DNA from 2 places in the Nocardia sp. CNS-044 genome. Region 1 is predicted to be linked to the other one. Evidence: riboswitches for the same ligand, from Rfam matches in the RefSeq annotation. Region 1 holds a riboswitch; the other holds the start of a gene.
What was found. A riboswitch is a leader RNA that binds a small molecule or an ion and turns the genes downstream of it on or off. The one in region 1 is predicted to bind S-adenosylmethionine.
Positions count from the first base shown of each region.

Region 2: it holds a riboswitch for S-adenosylmethionine, as region 1 does, so the genes downstream of both, T333_RS04890 (aminotransferase class V-fold PLP-dependent enzyme) here and T333_RS07785 (bifunctional o-acetylhomoserine/o-acetylserine sulfhydrylase) in region 1, are expected to answer to the same signal.

Region 1 covers NZ_JCANSX010000005.1:1,563,661-1,571,295, forward strand. Annotated here, with positions in the region: gene metX (homoserine O-acetyltransferase MetX) at 51-1,196, opposite strand; gene T333_RS07785 (bifunctional o-acetylhomoserine/o-acetylserine sulfhydrylase) at 1,193-2,521, opposite strand; SAM riboswitch class IV at 2,607-2,717, opposite strand; gene T333_RS07790 (TetR/AcrR family transcriptional regulator) at 2,770-3,579, opposite strand; gene T333_RS07795 (MFS transporter) at 3,718-5,211, shown strand; gene T333_RS07800 (NADP-dependent isocitrate dehydrogenase) at 5,563-6,780, shown strand; gene T333_RS07805 (NAD(P)-dependent oxidoreductase) at 7,027-7,635, opposite strand, start outside.
Region 2 covers NZ_JCANSX010000005.1:852,836-860,470, reverse strand. Annotated here, with positions in the region: gene T333_RS04895 (Uma2 family endonuclease) at 1-252, opposite strand, end outside; gene T333_RS04890 (aminotransferase class V-fold PLP-dependent enzyme) at 402-1,721, opposite strand; SAM riboswitch class IV at 1,768-1,881, opposite strand; gene T333_RS04885 (LysE family translocator) at 1,982-2,611, shown strand; gene T333_RS04880 (Pls/PosA family non-ribosomal peptide synthetase) at 2,834-6,772, shown strand; gene T333_RS04875 (M1 family metallopeptidase) at 6,772-7,635, shown strand, end outside.

The DNA.
Region 1 (7,635 bases):
GCCGTAGCCTCCCTTCCGAGCGCTCCGACGCGGTGTCCGGCGAACCGCGACTACCGGTTCTCGCGCGCCAACCGCATGGTCTCGATGAGCAACTTGGAGACCGCTGCCGCCTCGGTCAGAAACCCGTCGTGCCCGTCGCGCGAGTGCACCACTTCCAGCCGGGCGCAGCCGGGTAGCGCATCGGCCAGTTCCTGCTGCGTGCGCAGCGGATAGAGCCGGTCGGAGTCCACGCCGCCGACCACGCAGGGCACCGGCGTCGCGGCGAGCGCGGCCTCGATACCGCCCCGTCCGCGCCCGACGTCGTGTCGGTTCATCGCCTCGGTGAGCAACACATAGGTGGCGGGATCGAAACGCTTGCACAGCTTTTCGGCCTGGTGGTCCAGGTAGCTCTGCACCGCGTAGCGCCCGCCACGCCGCGGATCCTCCGAGCCCTGCGCGTGGTTCTCGAAGCGGTGGTCGAGTTCGCCCTCGGTGCGGTAGGTGAGGTGCGCGATGCGGCGCGCGATGCCCATGCCGGTCATCGGCGCGCGATCGGTGTCGTGGTAGTCGCCGCCCTGCCAGTCCGGATCGGCCTTGATGGCGGCGATCTGGGTGGTCTGGGTGCCGATCTGGTCGGCGGTGGCGCGCGCGCCGACGGCCAGGACCAGCGCCGCGGCCACCCTTTCGGGCGCGCCGATCATCCACTCCAGCACCCGCATGCCGCCCATCGATCCGCCGACGACCGCGGCGAGCCGCTCGATGCCGAGCAGATCCAGCAGGGCGGCCTCGGCGCTCACCTGATCGCGGATCGAGATCTCCGGGAAACGCGAGCCCCACGGCTTGCCGTCCGGCGCGAGCGACGACGGCCCGGTGCTGCCCTTACAGCCGCCGAGCACGTTGGTCGCGATCACACACCATTCGTCGGTGTCCACCGGCGCGCCGGGCCCGACCATGCCCTCCCACCAGCCGGGCTGCGCGTGGACGTCGTCCGGCGTGCCGACGACGTGCGAGTCACCGGTCAGAGCGTGCTCGACGAGCACCACATTGTCCAGGGTGGGGGAGAGTTCGCCCCACCGCTGCACGGCGAGATGGACATTCGGAATCACCGCGCCGCTTTCCAGCCGCACGTCCCCGATGGCGATGACGCCGGGCCTGCCGTCCGGCGGCGGCAGCAGGCCGACGCCGGACTCGATGCTCTGCTCGGTGCTCACGGTCACGTCGTCGCCGCCGTGAATCCGGCGCGCAGATCGGCCAGAATGTCGTCGATTCCCTCGATGCCCACGGCGAGGCGGACCAGTCCCGGGGTGACGCCGGAGGCGAGCTGTTGCTCGGGTGTCAGCTGGGAGTGCGTCGTCGATGCCGGATGGATCACCAGAGAACGCACATCCCCGATGTTGGCCACGTGGCTGTGCAGGACCAACGCGTCCACGAACTTCTTGCCCGCGTCGACACCGCCGCGCAGCTCGAACGAGACGATCGCGCCGGTCCCCTTCGGCGCGAGCCGCTTGGCCCGCTCGTGCCAAGGCGAGCTGGGCAGTCCCGCGTAGTGCACCGATTCGACCGCCGGATGCTCGGCCAGGAATTCGGCGACCGCCTGCGCGTTGGCGACGTGGCGCTCGACGCGCAGGCTCAGCGTCTCGATGCCCTGCGCGATGAGGAACGCGTTGAACGGCGAGACTGCCGCGCCGAGATCGCGGAGCAGCTGCACGCGGGCCTTCAGCGCGTAGGCGGGCGCGCCGAGATCGGCGAAGACCGCGCCGTGATAGCTGGGGTCCGGGGTGGTGAAGCCGGGGAAACGCGGCTCGCCCCTGTCATCGCGGACGGTCCAGTCGAACTTTCCGCCGTCGACGATCGCGCCCGCGATGGCCGTGCCGTGCCCGCCCAGGTACTTGGTGGCCGAGTGCACCACGATGTCGGCGCCGTGCGCCAGCGGCTGGATCAGGTAAGGGGTCGCGACAGTGTTGTCCACGATCAGCGGGATCCCGGCGGCGTGCGCGACCTCGGCGATGCCGGGGATGTCGAACACGGCACTGCTGGGATTGGCGATGGTCTCGCCGAAGAACGCCTTGGTATTGGGCCGGATCGCGGCGCGCCACTGTTCGAGATCGTCCGGGTCCTCGACGAACGAGACCTCGATGCCGAGCTTGGGCAGCGAGTAATGGAAGAGGTTGTAGGTGCCGCCGTACAGGTGCGGGCTGGACACGATGTGGTCGCCTGCGGAAGCCAGGTTCAGGATCGCGTACGTCTCCGCGGCCTGCCCGGAGGCGAGCAGCAGTGCGGCGACGCCGCCTTCCAGGGCGGCGATGCGCTGCTCGACCACGTCCTGGGTCGGGTTCATGATGCGGGTGTAGATATTGCCCGGCTCGGCGAGACCGAACAGCGCCGCCGCGTGGTCGGTGTCGCGGAAGGCGTAGGAGGTGGTCTGGTAGATCGGCAGGGCGCGGGCGCCGGTGCTCGGATCGGGGGCTTGGCCCGCATGCACCTGCTTGGTCTCGAAGGACCAACGGGCAGGATCGAACTCGGCCGCGACGGGGTCGGTCATATCATGCTCCACAAGAGTTGTTCGCCGGACTAACGAGATCGGTGATGCGGTCTATCCAGGACAACACATTTCCGGGAACCTCCTGACAGCGCGCTTGCCCTCGACCTTCGAGGGCCCGGTCATCACCCGGAGCACCCCACCGCTGCTGGAGGGTTGCCGTCCAGCGAGCCGGGGCTTGGCGCTGGCACTCATGACCTGACGGACATGGTAGCTGGCGGGCGGCCAATGGCCGAAATTCGTAGCCGATCTCACTCCGCCGATTCCGTCGGCGGTTCCGTGCAGACCCGCATGAACTCCGCGTACGCGTCGAGCAGCGTCGCCCGCGCCGCGCGCACCGCGATCTGCGGATCGCAGTCCATGATCAGCTCGCTGTGCACGTCCATCGCGAGGTGACACAGCATCTGCCAGGTAGAGACGATCAACCGCACGCTGAGCGCGCCTTGGGTGGTGCCGAGACGGTCGGCGAGCACCGCGGTGATGGCAGCGGACTTGCTGTCGGCGAACTCCAGCGCGCGGCTGTTGACCGAGGGGCTGTCGCGCGCGATCCGCTGCATCTGCTGGAACCTGCAGAACGACACCGCCGAGTTCTCCGTCGCCGCGTCATCGATCACCTGGAGGTAGGCGTTGCACAGCGCGCGCAGCTCGTTGCCGCCGCGCGGCTCTTCTCGCAACTTGTCGGCAACCATTTGACCGAAGTCGAGGACCGGCGCGAGGACGATGTCCTCCTTCGTCTCGAAATACCGGTTGACGGTGCGCGGCGAGACGTCGGCCGCGTTCGCGATCTGCTCGACCGTCGTCGCGTCGAAGCCCTGCTTGTCGCACAGCTCGAGCGCGATGTTCATGATGCGCTGCCTCGTCTGCTGCTTCTTGCGCTCGCGCAGGCCGAGAGGTGCTGTGTTGTCTCGCGTCGTGGACGCGGCGTTTTCTCGCGTCGTGGACACCACGCCTTCCCGTTCCGTGGACGCGAGGCCGCCCGACGTCGCCCGCGCTGTGCTGTTCCCGGTCGCGGCGGCGTCCTCGGCCGCGTTCGTGCCCACCGGCGTCGATGAGTCGAGCATCTCCCCACTGTAACCCAGACACTCGCTCAACTGTCGCAACATGGCAAATGTCTGATTGCGACATTTTTCTATTGACGCCAAATGTCGGACAGTGACAGGATTGCTCGCACGCGCACTTCCGGACGACGAGGAGACAAGGTGAGCGAGATATCGACAGCGGTGCACGCGCCGGGTGACCGGCGCGACTCGGCCCGCTGGCTGGCGCTCGGCGTGATCGGGCTGGCCCAGCTGATGGTGGTCCTCGACGCGACCATCGTGACTATCGCGCTGCCGTTCGCGCAGCGTGACCTCGGCATCAGCGAGGGCGACAAGCAGTGGGCCCTCACCGCCTACACGCTGATCTTCGGCGGCCTGCTGCTGCTCGGCGGCCGCCTTGCCGACTACCTCGGCCGGCGCCGGATCTTCCTGGTCGGCCTCGTCGGCTTCGCGGCCGCCTCGGCGCTCGCGGGTCTGGCGCAGAACGGCGCCCAGCTCTTCGCGGGTCGCGGCTTGCAAGGCGCCTTCGCCGCGCTGCTCGCACCCGCCGCGCTCGCGCTGGTCTCGGTGACGTTCACCGAGGCGAAAGAACGGGCCCGCGCCTTCGCCGTGTTCGCGGGCATCTCCGCGGGCGGCGCCGCGATCGGCCTGATCGCGGGTGGCGCGCTCACCGAATACGCGTCCTGGCGGTGGACCCTGCTGGTCAACACCCCCATCGCGATCCTCGCGTTCGTCGGCGCGCTCGCGTTCGTCATCAAGGACGTGCCCGCGCCGCGGACCGGCGGCTACGACGTGCCCGGTGCCGTCACCGTGACAGCAGGCCTGATCGCCATCGTGTACGGCTTCAGCCGCGCGGCCGATCACGGCTGGACCTCGGGCGGCACCCTCGCGCTGCTGGTCGCCGGGCTCGCACTGCTCGTCGCGTTCGTCGCCATCGAGCGCCGTTCGTCGAATCCGCTGTTGCCCCTGCGTATTCCGGGGGAGAGCAACCGCGGCGGCGCACTGCTCGCGGCGCTGCTGATCCCCATCGCGATGTTCGCGATGTTCCTGTTCCTGAGCTTCTACTTCCAGGTCACGCTCGGTTACTCGCCGCTGAAGGCGGGCGTCGCGTTCCTGCCGTTCCCCGTGGGCATCGCGGTGTCGGCGGGCATCACCAGCGCGCTGCTGCCCAAGCTCGGACCGCGTCCGCTGATGGTCGTAGGCGCCGCGCTCGGCGTGGTCGGGTTGCTCTGGCTGGCGCAGCTGAGCTACGGCGACAGCTACGCCGCCGGTGTGCTGCCCGCCCAGCTGCTGATCGCGCTCGGCATGGGACCGCTGTTCGTCGGTATGCAGGCGGTGGCGCTGCACCGGGTGGACGAGGCCGACGCCGGTGTCGCCAGCGCGTTGCTGAACGCCGCCCAGCAGGTCGGCGGCGCGGTCGGCACCGCGCTGCTCACCACGATCTCGGTGCAGGCGGCGAAGGACTACCTCGCCGACAACCCGACCGTCGACGATTTGGCCGCTCGCGCCGCCATCTACAGCTACGACGTCGCGTTCTATGTGGGCGCGGGCTTCTTCCTCGCCGCGATTCCGGTGATCGCGCTGATGATCAAGGCCAAGCCCGCCGACTTCGCCGAGGACGCGGAGGAGAGTGTTCGCGTCCCGCTCGCGGTCTGAGCAACACCGGATACGGCCCGCGCATCGACGGTGCGCGGGCCGTCTCGCGCGCCCGGCCGCCCTTCGGTTCCGGCGCAGGTCGGCGCGCTCGACTTGCTCCGGATGACATGATGGAGAAAGTGGTTGGGATCACTCGTGGGGCTACTCGTGGGTAACCGTCTAGGAGTCCGCACAGTGGCCCCTCCCCGCGCGGTGAGATCGTCGGCAGCAGTACGCTTGTCTTGCTTGCACCACACGTCCCGCAAACAACGCGGTACATATACGTTGTCTGTTGAACAGCTGGGGTCCGCTCACAAGCGTGTTCGCCTGGCCGTGCAATAAGGGCACCATCCTAGGAGGACACGAAGATCCATGTCCAAGATCAAGGTTGAAGGCACCGTCGTCGAACTCGACGGTGATGAGATGACCCGGATCATCTGGCAGTTCATCAAGGACAAGCTGATCCACCCGTACCTCGACGTGAACCTCGAGTACTACGACCTCGGCATCGAGTACCGGGACAAGACGGACGACCAGGTCACCATCGACGCGGCCAACGCCATCAAGCAGCACGGCGTCGGCGTGAAGTGTGCCACGATCACGCCGGACGAGGCCCGCGTCGAGGAGTTCGGCCTCAAGAAGATGTGGCGCTCGCCCAACGGCACCATCCGCAACATCCTCGGCGGCACCATCTTCCGCGCGCCGATCATCATCTCCAACGTCCCGCGACTGGTTCCCGGCTGGACCAAGCCGATCATCATCGGCCGTCACGCCTTCGGCGACCAGTACCGCGCCACCGACTTCAAGGTCTTCCAGTCGGGCACCGTCACCCTGACCTTCACCCCAGAGGACGGCAGCGAGCCGATCGTGCACGAGGTCGTGAAGATGCCGGACGAGGGCGGCGTCATCATGGGCATGTACAACTTCAAGAAGTCCATCGAGGACTTCGCGCGCGCGTCGTTCAACTACGGCCTGCAGCAGAACTACCCCGTCTACATGTCGACGAAGAACACCATCCTGAAGGCCTACGACGGCATGTTCAAGGACACCTTCCAGGAGATCTTCGACACCGAGTTCAAGAGCCAGTTCGACGCGGCGGGCCTGACCTACGAGCACCGTCTCATCGACGACATGGTCGCCTCCTCCATGAAGTGGGAGGGCGGCTACGTCTGGGCCTGCAAGAACTACGACGGCGACGTGCAGTCCGACACCGTGGCCCAGGGCTTCGGTTCGCTCGGCCTGATGACCTCGGTGCTGCTCACCCCGGACGGCAAGACCTGCGAGGCCGAGGCCGCGCACGGCACCGTCACCCGGCACTACCGCCAGCACCAGCAGGGCAAGCCGACCTCGACCAACCCGATCGCGTCGATCTTCGCCTGGACCCGTGGCCTCGAGCACCGCGGCAAGCTGGACAACACCCCCGAGGTGATCGGCTTCGCGCAGACCCTCGAGGACGTCGTCATCAAGACCGTCGAGGGCGGCCAGATGACCAAGGACCTCGCGCTGCTCGTCGGCGGCGACCAGGGCTACCTGACCACCGAGGAGTTCCTCGGCGCGCTCGACGCGAACCTGGCTCGCGCGCTGCGCTGAGTCGGCACCGGGGGCCGGACGCGATCCGTCCGACCCCGACCGGCGCTGGGTGATCCCAGCGCCGGGGTTGAACCGGGCACCCGCCCCACCTCACGGTGGAACGGGTGCCCGACGTGTATTAGGGGTAGACCGCGACATCGAGCTTTGGCGTGCGACGTGCACGCGCGAAGCATGGAGCCGGAGCCGACTCCGAGTGCCGCGCGCGGAAACGCCGTCCGTGTCGGACGAGCGCCGATTGCGCGGCAGTCAGTTGCCGGCAGGCACAGGTGCGTCGAGCAGACCGGCGAACGCCCTGGTGAAGCTGGCTGCCCCGTGCCCACGTTCGACCTCGGCGTCGAACAGCCGCTGCAGCGGATCGAGCAGATCCGTCGCCACGCCTTGGTTCCGGCTGGTCGTGCGGATGTCCGCGAGACCGGCCGCGTTGACCGCGAGATCGGAGAAGTTCACCGGGAACTCCCGCGAGTCGATCTCGGCGGCCAGCGTCGGCAGCATGTCGAGCAGCGCGCGCAGCCAGGGCGCCAGGAACGTGTCGGTGAAAGCGACCGCGGAGACCCGCTCGGTGTGCACCATCGCCGTCGCCTGGAAGAAGCCGCCGAACAGCCCGTACATCCCGCCGAGCACCGCCATGTCGTGCAGCGCCGCGAGGCCCGGGTCCGCGCCGACGTACTCGGTCGCGCCCAATTCCGCTAGGACCTCGGCGAATTCGGCCTGCGCGCTGGACTCGCCGCTGTAGACGAGCAGCGTATCGGGCGTGCCCACCGTCTGCGGGACGCCGAAGATGCCGCCGTCGAGGAAGCGCGCACCGTGCTCGGTGAGCCGTTCGGCCAGCTCGCGCGCGGTGTCGGGGCGGCCGGT
Region 2 (7,635 bases), 710 kb from region 1:
CCTGCCCTTGACATAGTGCATCTCGAAGTCGGTGACGACACCGGTGCACGGCTCGGCCGGGCGCGCCTGTTCCAGCGCGTTGGCCAGCCGCCTGGCGACGTTGTTGTGCTGAAAACTGCCGCTGCGGCAGAAGATGACGTGACCGTCGACCACCTCGATCTGCCGTTGCACGTCCTCCGGCAGGGCGTCGTAGCCGGCCTCGGTGATGAGCAGCGCCCCTGGATCGGTCGCCCACGCAGGCAGAATGCTCATCGGTCCACCTCCAAGTCAGGAACGGTCTCGCCGATAGTATCCCGCCGCCACCGCCCCCAACCGGCCCCGGAAACCGCGCCGCGACATCCTGGCGCACTCGGTCGCTTCGGCCGTGCGCGGTCCAATGGCGGTTACCGCGCGGTGGCGTCCTACGCGATCAGGCAGGGGGTGGCGCCGGTGGACGGGTCGGCGGTGAAGGGGCGGGTTTCGGGGGTGGGGTTCCAGAGGCCGTCGGTTTCGGCGTAGTTCCAGGAGGGGCCGCGGTGGACCAGGGTGGCGACGGCGTCGACGAGGCGGTCGATGTCGGCGGAGGTGGTGCCGAGGCCGATGCTGGCGCGCAGTGCGCCGTCGAGGCCGAGGCGGGCGAGCAGCGGGTGGGCGCAGAAGCGGCCGTCGCGCACACCGATGGCGTGTTCGGCGGAGAGGTAGGCGGCGACGTGGCCGGGCGCGAAGCCCGCGACGGTGAACGCCACGATGCCGACGGAATCGGGACTGTCGGACCAGATGCGCAGCGTCTCGACGCCCGGGATGGCACACAGTCCCTCGCGCAGGCGGTCGGCGAGCAGGCGTTCGTGCGCGGCCAACCCCACGGGATCGATGGCGGCGAGCGCGTCACAGGCGGCGGCGATCGCGGCCGCGCCCAGCACGTTCGGCGACCCCGCCTCGTGCCGCTGCGGCGCGGGCGCCCATTCGGCGCGCTCGGTGCTCACCGCGCGCACCGCACCGCCGCCCGCGAGATAGGGCTCGGCCCGATCCAGCCAGTCGCGGCGGCCGACAAGCACACCCGCACCGAACGGCGCGTACAGCTTGTGACCCGAGAAGGCGAGGTAGTCGATCCCGCTCTCCCGCAGGCTGATTCGCCGGTGCGGAGCGAGCTGGGCCGCGTCGACCAGAATGCGCGCCCCGCATTGGTGCGCGATGTCGGCGAGCCGCTCCAACGGCAGCACCTCCCCGGTGACATTCGACGCCCCCGTCACCGCGAGCAGTGCGGCGGGCTTGCTGCACAGCTCCGCCACCAGCAACCGGATGGTCTCGGCGACGGTGTCGGCGGCGCGCACCACGCGGCGTCCGTGCCGCGTCCACGGCAGGAAATTGGCGTGATGCTCGATGTCGAGCACCACGGTGTCGCCCGGCACGCAGGACGCCAGCAGGTTCAGCGAATCGGTGGTGTTGCGGGTGAACACCACCACCTGGTCGTCGGCGGCGTCGAGGAAACGGGCGACCGAACCGCGCGCGGCCTCGTAGCACTCGGTGGAGATGCGCGAGGCGTAGCCCGCGCCGCGGTGCACGCTGGCGTAGTACGGCAGCAGCCGCTGGATCCGGTCGGTGACCTGGGCCAGCGCCGGCGCGCTCGCGGCGTAGTCGAAGTTGGCGTAGGTGCGGGTTCCGCCCTGCACGAGCGGCACCGGCAGATCGTCACCCGAAACGCGGGCGAAGGCGGCACAGGTCTGGTCCACAACAGCGGTCATCACGTAATCCCGTCGGCTCTGGGACTCGCGATCGAGGGATTCGTCGAGTCCGCGCTTGCCGCGCCCGGTCGGACGGCGGCCCGGTCGTCACCCGGAGCACCCCACCGCGGAGGAGGGTTGCCGACCAGCTAGCCGGGGCTTAGCGCTGGTACTCGTGACCTGTCCCGAGATTGGCAGACCGCACGCGGCTCTGTCAACCTCTGGATTCGCGCGGCCGAAAGTCGGTTGCGCCGCCGCGGGAACTGCGCTGCACTCGTTGGGTGACGCCCTCGCTGCTGCTCAGCTTCGTCGGACTGTGCGTCCTGCTCTCCCTGACGCCGGGGCCGGATTCGTTTCTGGTGCTGCGCTTTTCGATCGTGGACGCCCGTCCCGGCATCGCCGCGGCGGTGGGCTCGGCGCTCGGCGGCTTGGTGTGGGCGGTGGTGGTGGCCGCTGGCGTCGCCGCGCTGCTGGAGCAATCCGCGACCGCGTATCGCGCGCTGAAGATCGTCGGCGGAATCTATTTGGTGTACCTGGGAATTCGTACGCTCATCGAGTTGCGCAAGCGGCGGTCCCAGGCCGATGCCGAGTTCCATTCCGGCAGCGGGAAAGCGCCCTCGGTTCGCTCGGCGTTCACGGCGGGCGTCGTCTCGTGTCTGTTCAACCCGAAGGTCGGCCTGTTCTACCTCGCCGTGCTTCCCCAGTTCCTGACCGAGGTCACCTTCCTGAACACCCTCGCGCTCGGCGCGATCGAATGCACCGTCGCCGCCGTCGAGATGATCCTGCTCGCCCTGCTCGCCGCCCGCGCGGTGGCGTTTCTGCGCAGCCCGAGGGTCCGCGATCGGCTCGAGCAGGCGAGCGCCGGGATTCTCACCGCGCTGGGTTTGGGTACCGCGGCCTCGGCGACCTGATAGGCGCCGCCGCCCAAACGGAGCGAATGCGGAAGTGCGCCTGACGGCCCCATCCACCCGCCTCGGCTCGCCGATCGACGTCACACCGCAGTCCCGGAGATATCGCTGGTACCGCGGGTACCGTGGTCAGTTGGTCACCGTGGCGTTTGCCAATCGGTAACCCTCATGTGAAACAACCATCGGGAAACGCAAGGCAGGTCTATGAGAGGTGGGCCGGACGTGATGCTCCAGCCGCAGGTCGACACCGCGGTGGGCACTAGCCCGACGACCGGGCAGTCGTTGTCCGACCCCCTGCTACGCGGCGCTGCGGCGCCTCCGCCGCGCACCCTCGTCGACATCCTGACCGCCACCGCGCGAGCCCATCCGGACGCGCACGCCATCGATGACGGCGAGATTCTGATCACATACCGCGAGCTGCTCACCGCGGTCGAGGCACGAGCGGCCGAGCTGGTCGAGGCCGGAGTCCGCGCTGGCGACCGGGTCGGCGTCCGAATGCCCTCCGGCAGCGGCGATCTGTACGTCACGATCCTCGCCGTGCTGTGGGCGGGCGCCGCGTACGTCCCGGTCGACGCCGACGATCCCGACGAGCGGGCCCGGCTGGTCTTCGGTGAGGCGCGGGTGAGCGCCGTCGTCACCGTCGAGGGCATCCGTGCCGTCGTAACATCCACCGCCCCAACCTCTCTCACGGCCGGTGAGGACACGGACCACACGTTCCCCGCACCCGACGACGACGCCTGGATCATCTTCACCTCCGGCTCCACCGGCACCCCGAAGGGCGTCGCGGTCACCCACCGCAACGCCGCCGCCTTCGTCGACGCCGAGGCGCGACTGTTCCTGCGGGACGCGCCCATCGGCCCCGGTGACCGTGTCCTCGCCGGTCTCTCGGTCGCCTTCGACGCCTCCTGCGAGGAGATGTGGTTGGCCTGGCGGCACGGCGCCTGCCTGGTGCCCGCGCCGCGTGCGCTGGTGCGCACCGGCGCGGACCTCGGCCCCTGGCTGGTCCGCCGCGAGATCAGCATCGTCTCGACGGTGCCGACGCTGGCCGCGACCTGGCCCGCCGAGGCGCTGGAACCGGTCCGGCTGCTGATCTTCGGCGGCGAGGCCGTGCCGCCCGAACTCGCCGAACGCCTTGCTGGGGACGAGGATTCGGGACGCGAGCTGTGGAACACCTACGGCCCCACCGAGGCCACCGTTGTGGCGTGCGCGGCCCTGCTCACCGGGGAGCCGCCGATTCGCATCGGATTGCCTTTGGACGGCTGGGATCTGGCCGTGGTCGACGCGCAGGGCAACCCGGTCGGCGAGGGCGAATCGGGCGAACTCGTCATCGGCGGCGTCGGACTCGGCCGCTACCTCGATCCGGCCAAGGACGCCGAGAAGTACGCTCCACTGCCCGGGCTCGGCTGGGAACGCGCCTATCGCAGCGGCGATCTGGTCCGCAACGAGAGCGCCGGGCTCGTCTTCCTCGGCCGCGCCGACGATCAGATCAAACTCGGCGGCCGTCGCATCGAGCTCGGCGAGATCGACAACGCGCTCCAGCATCTGCCCGGTGTCACGGGAGCGGCCGCCGCGATCCGAACGACCAAGGCGGGCAACAAGATCCTGGTCGGCTACCTCACCGGCCCCGATGGCGACTTCGACGCGCGCGCGGCGCGCGAACTGCTCGCCGACCAACTGCCCGCACCGCTGGTGCCGCGCCTCGCGGTGGTCGATGAGCTGCCCACCCGCACCTCGGGCAAGGTCGATCGCGACGCGCTGCCCTGGCCGCTGTCCAAGGCCAAGCCCGCCGACGCCGACATGTCCCCCACCGCGCGCTGGGTCGCCGGACTCTGGGACGCCATCCTCGGCGCCGAGGCGACCGGCCCCGACGCCGACTTCTTCGACCTCGGCGGCGGCTCGCTCGCCGCCGCCCAGCTGGTCACCGCGCTGCGCGAACGCTATCCGCGGGTCGCCGTCGCCGATCTCTACGACCATCCGCGCCTCGGCGCGCTCGCCGACCTGCTCGACGCCAGCGCCCCCGCCGCCGCGGTCGCGGAACGCACCGTGCGTCCCACTCCCCGCACCGCGCAGTGGGTGCAGGTACTCGCCACGGTGCCGCTGACCACCCTGACCGGATTGCAGTGGCTCACCTGGCTGGCCATCGTCGGCAATATCGCGGCGTGGTCGGGATCGCTGCCCTGGCTGCCCCGGCTGTCCTGGTGGTGGGCGCTGATCGCGTTCCTGCTCTTCATCTCCCCGCCCGGCCGGATGGCGCTGTGCGTGGCCGGTTCGCGCGTGCTGTTGCGCGGCATCGCGCCCGGCAGCTATCCGCGCGGCGGCTCGGTGCACCTGCGCCTGTGGGCCGCGGTGCGATTGTCCGAGGCGAGCGGCGCCGAGAACCTCTCCGGCGCACCCTGGATGGCGCCCTTCGCGCGGGCGCTCGGCGCGCGCATCGGCAAGGGTGTCGACCTGCACACACTGCCGCCGGTGACCGGGATGCTCGAACTGGGCGACGGGTGCAGCGTGGAACCCGAGGTCGATCTGTCCGGCTACTGGATCGACGGCGACCTCGTGCACATCGGCCCGATCAGCATCGGCCCCGGCGCGGTGGTCGGCGCGCGCTCGATCCTGCTGCCTGGCACGAGGATCGGGAAGAACGCCGAGATCGCTCCAGGTTCCGCCGTTTCGGGGAAGGTCAAGGCCGAACAGGAATGGGCGGGCTCGCCCGCCGTGAAGGTCGGCCGCGCCCGGCACCGGTGGCCCGCGCACACGCCGCCGCGCGCCCGGCACTGGGTCCCGATCTTCGGCATCACCTCGATGGCGCTCGCCGCCCTCCCGATCCTCGGCCTCGGCGCGGGCGGCGCGTTCCTGGCCTGGTGGGTCCGGGACACCACGACGCTCACCGCCGCGCTCGGCCGTGCCTTCGCCGTGCTGCCGGTGGCCGTGCTGCTCGTGCTCGGCGTGTACGCCGCGGCGACCGTCGTCCTGGTGCGTCTGTTCGCCATCGGGCTGACCGAGGGCCACCATCCGGTGCGCAGCCGCGTCGGCTGGCAGGCCTGGGCCACCGAACGCCTGCTCGACTCGGCGCGCACCTTCCTGTTCCCGCTCTACGCCAGCCTGCTGACGCCGCTGTGGTTGCGCCTGCTCGGCGCGAAGGTCGGCAAGCACGTCGAGGCGTCGACCGTGCTGCTGCTGCCGAAGTTCACCACCGTCGCCGACGGCGCCTTCCTGGCCGACGACACCATGGTCGCCGGTTACGAACTCGGCGGCGGCTGGCTGCGCATCGGCGAGGCCAAGGTCGGCAAGCGAGCGTTCCTCGGCAACTCGGGGATGACCGCGCCCGGCCGCCGGGTACCGAAGAACGGGCTGGTCGCCGTGCTCTCTGCCGCGCCGTCGAAGGCCAAGGCGGGGTCCTCGTGGCTCGGCAGCCCGCCCGTGCGCCTGCGCCGCGCCTCCGAAACCGCCGACGCCAGCCGCACTTTCGATCCGCCGCGGCGGCTGCGCGTCGCGCGGGCGATCGTGGAGACGTGCAGGCTGATTCCGGTGCTGGTCACCTTCGCCATCGGCCTCGGCGTGCTCTTCGCACTGGCCTGGCTGGCCCAGCGGATCGGTCACCTGCCGACCGCCCTGCTCAGCGGCGTCGTGCTGTTGGTCGCGGGCGCGATCGCGTGCGGCAGCGCGGTGGCCGCGAAGTGGTTGCTGGTCGGCCGGATCCGGGCCGAGGAGCATCCGTTGTGGAGCTCGTTCGTCTGGCGCAACGAGGTCTCCGACACCTTCGTCGAGACCGTCGCCGCGCCCTGGTTCGCCCGCGCCGCGACCGGAACACCGGTGCTGAATCTGTGGCTTCGCGCGCTCGGCGCGCGCATCGGCCGCGGGGTATGGTGCGAGTCCTACTGGCTACCGGAGGCGGATCTGGTGACACTCGGCGACGGCGCGACGGTGGAGCGAGGCTGCGTGGTGCAGACCCATCTGTTCCACGATCGGATCATGGCCATGGACACCGTCACCCTCGGCGCGGGCGCCACCCTCGGCCCGCACTGCGTCGCCCTGCCCGCGGCGGGTCTGGGCGCGGGCGCGACCGTCGGGCCTGCCTCGCTCGTCATGCGCGGCGACACCGTGCCGCCGTCGACCAGGTGGTGGGGCAACCCCATCGCACCGTGGCACGAACCGGGCGAGGAGGGCTGATGGGTGAGAAGTTCTACGAGAAACCCATCGATGACTACCTGCCGCAGAACGGCAATCGCGGCTATCGGGTCTCGCGGTACGAGCTCGACCTGGTCTACCGGGTGGCGAGCAACCGGCTGAGCGGGCGCGCGGAGATCACCGCGGTCACCACCGCCGTCCAGCCTCGGTTCAGCCTCGACCTCGCGCAGGCGCTGACGGTGTCGAAGGTGTTCGTGAACGGCGCCAAGGCCGCGAAGTACGGTCACCAGCACGGCAAATTGGTCGTCACGCCGCAGCAGCGGATTCCGGCGGGCGGCGTGCTCTCGATGGTGATCCAGTACGCGGGCGTGCCGAAGCCGGTGCGCGGGCAGTGGGGCGAGGTCGGCTGGGAGGAGCTGTCCGAGGGCGCACTGGTCGCCAGCCAGCCCAACGGGGCCGCGTCCTGGTTTCCCTGCGACGACCACCCGAGTTCCAAAGCGAGCTACCGGATCTCGATCACCACCGACAGCCCCTACTACGCCGTCGCGAACGGCACCCTGATGCGCAAGCAGACCAAGGCGAGCCAGACCACCTGGGTGTACGAGCAGCCGGAGCCGATGTCCAGCTACCTGGCCACCATCCAGATCGGGCACTACCGCAAGCATCGCGTCGGCCCGGCGCACGGACCGGTGCCCATGCAGGCGGTCGTGCCGCCACGGCTGCGGGCCGAGTTCGAACACGACTTCGCGCGCCAGCCGCGGATGATGGAGGTCTTCACCGAACGGTTCGGCCCCTATCCATTCGGCGGGTACACGGTGGTGGTCACCGACGACGACCTGGAGATCCCGATCGAGGCCCAGGGCATCTCGGTGTTCGGCGCCAACCACTGCGACGGTCGCCGCGGC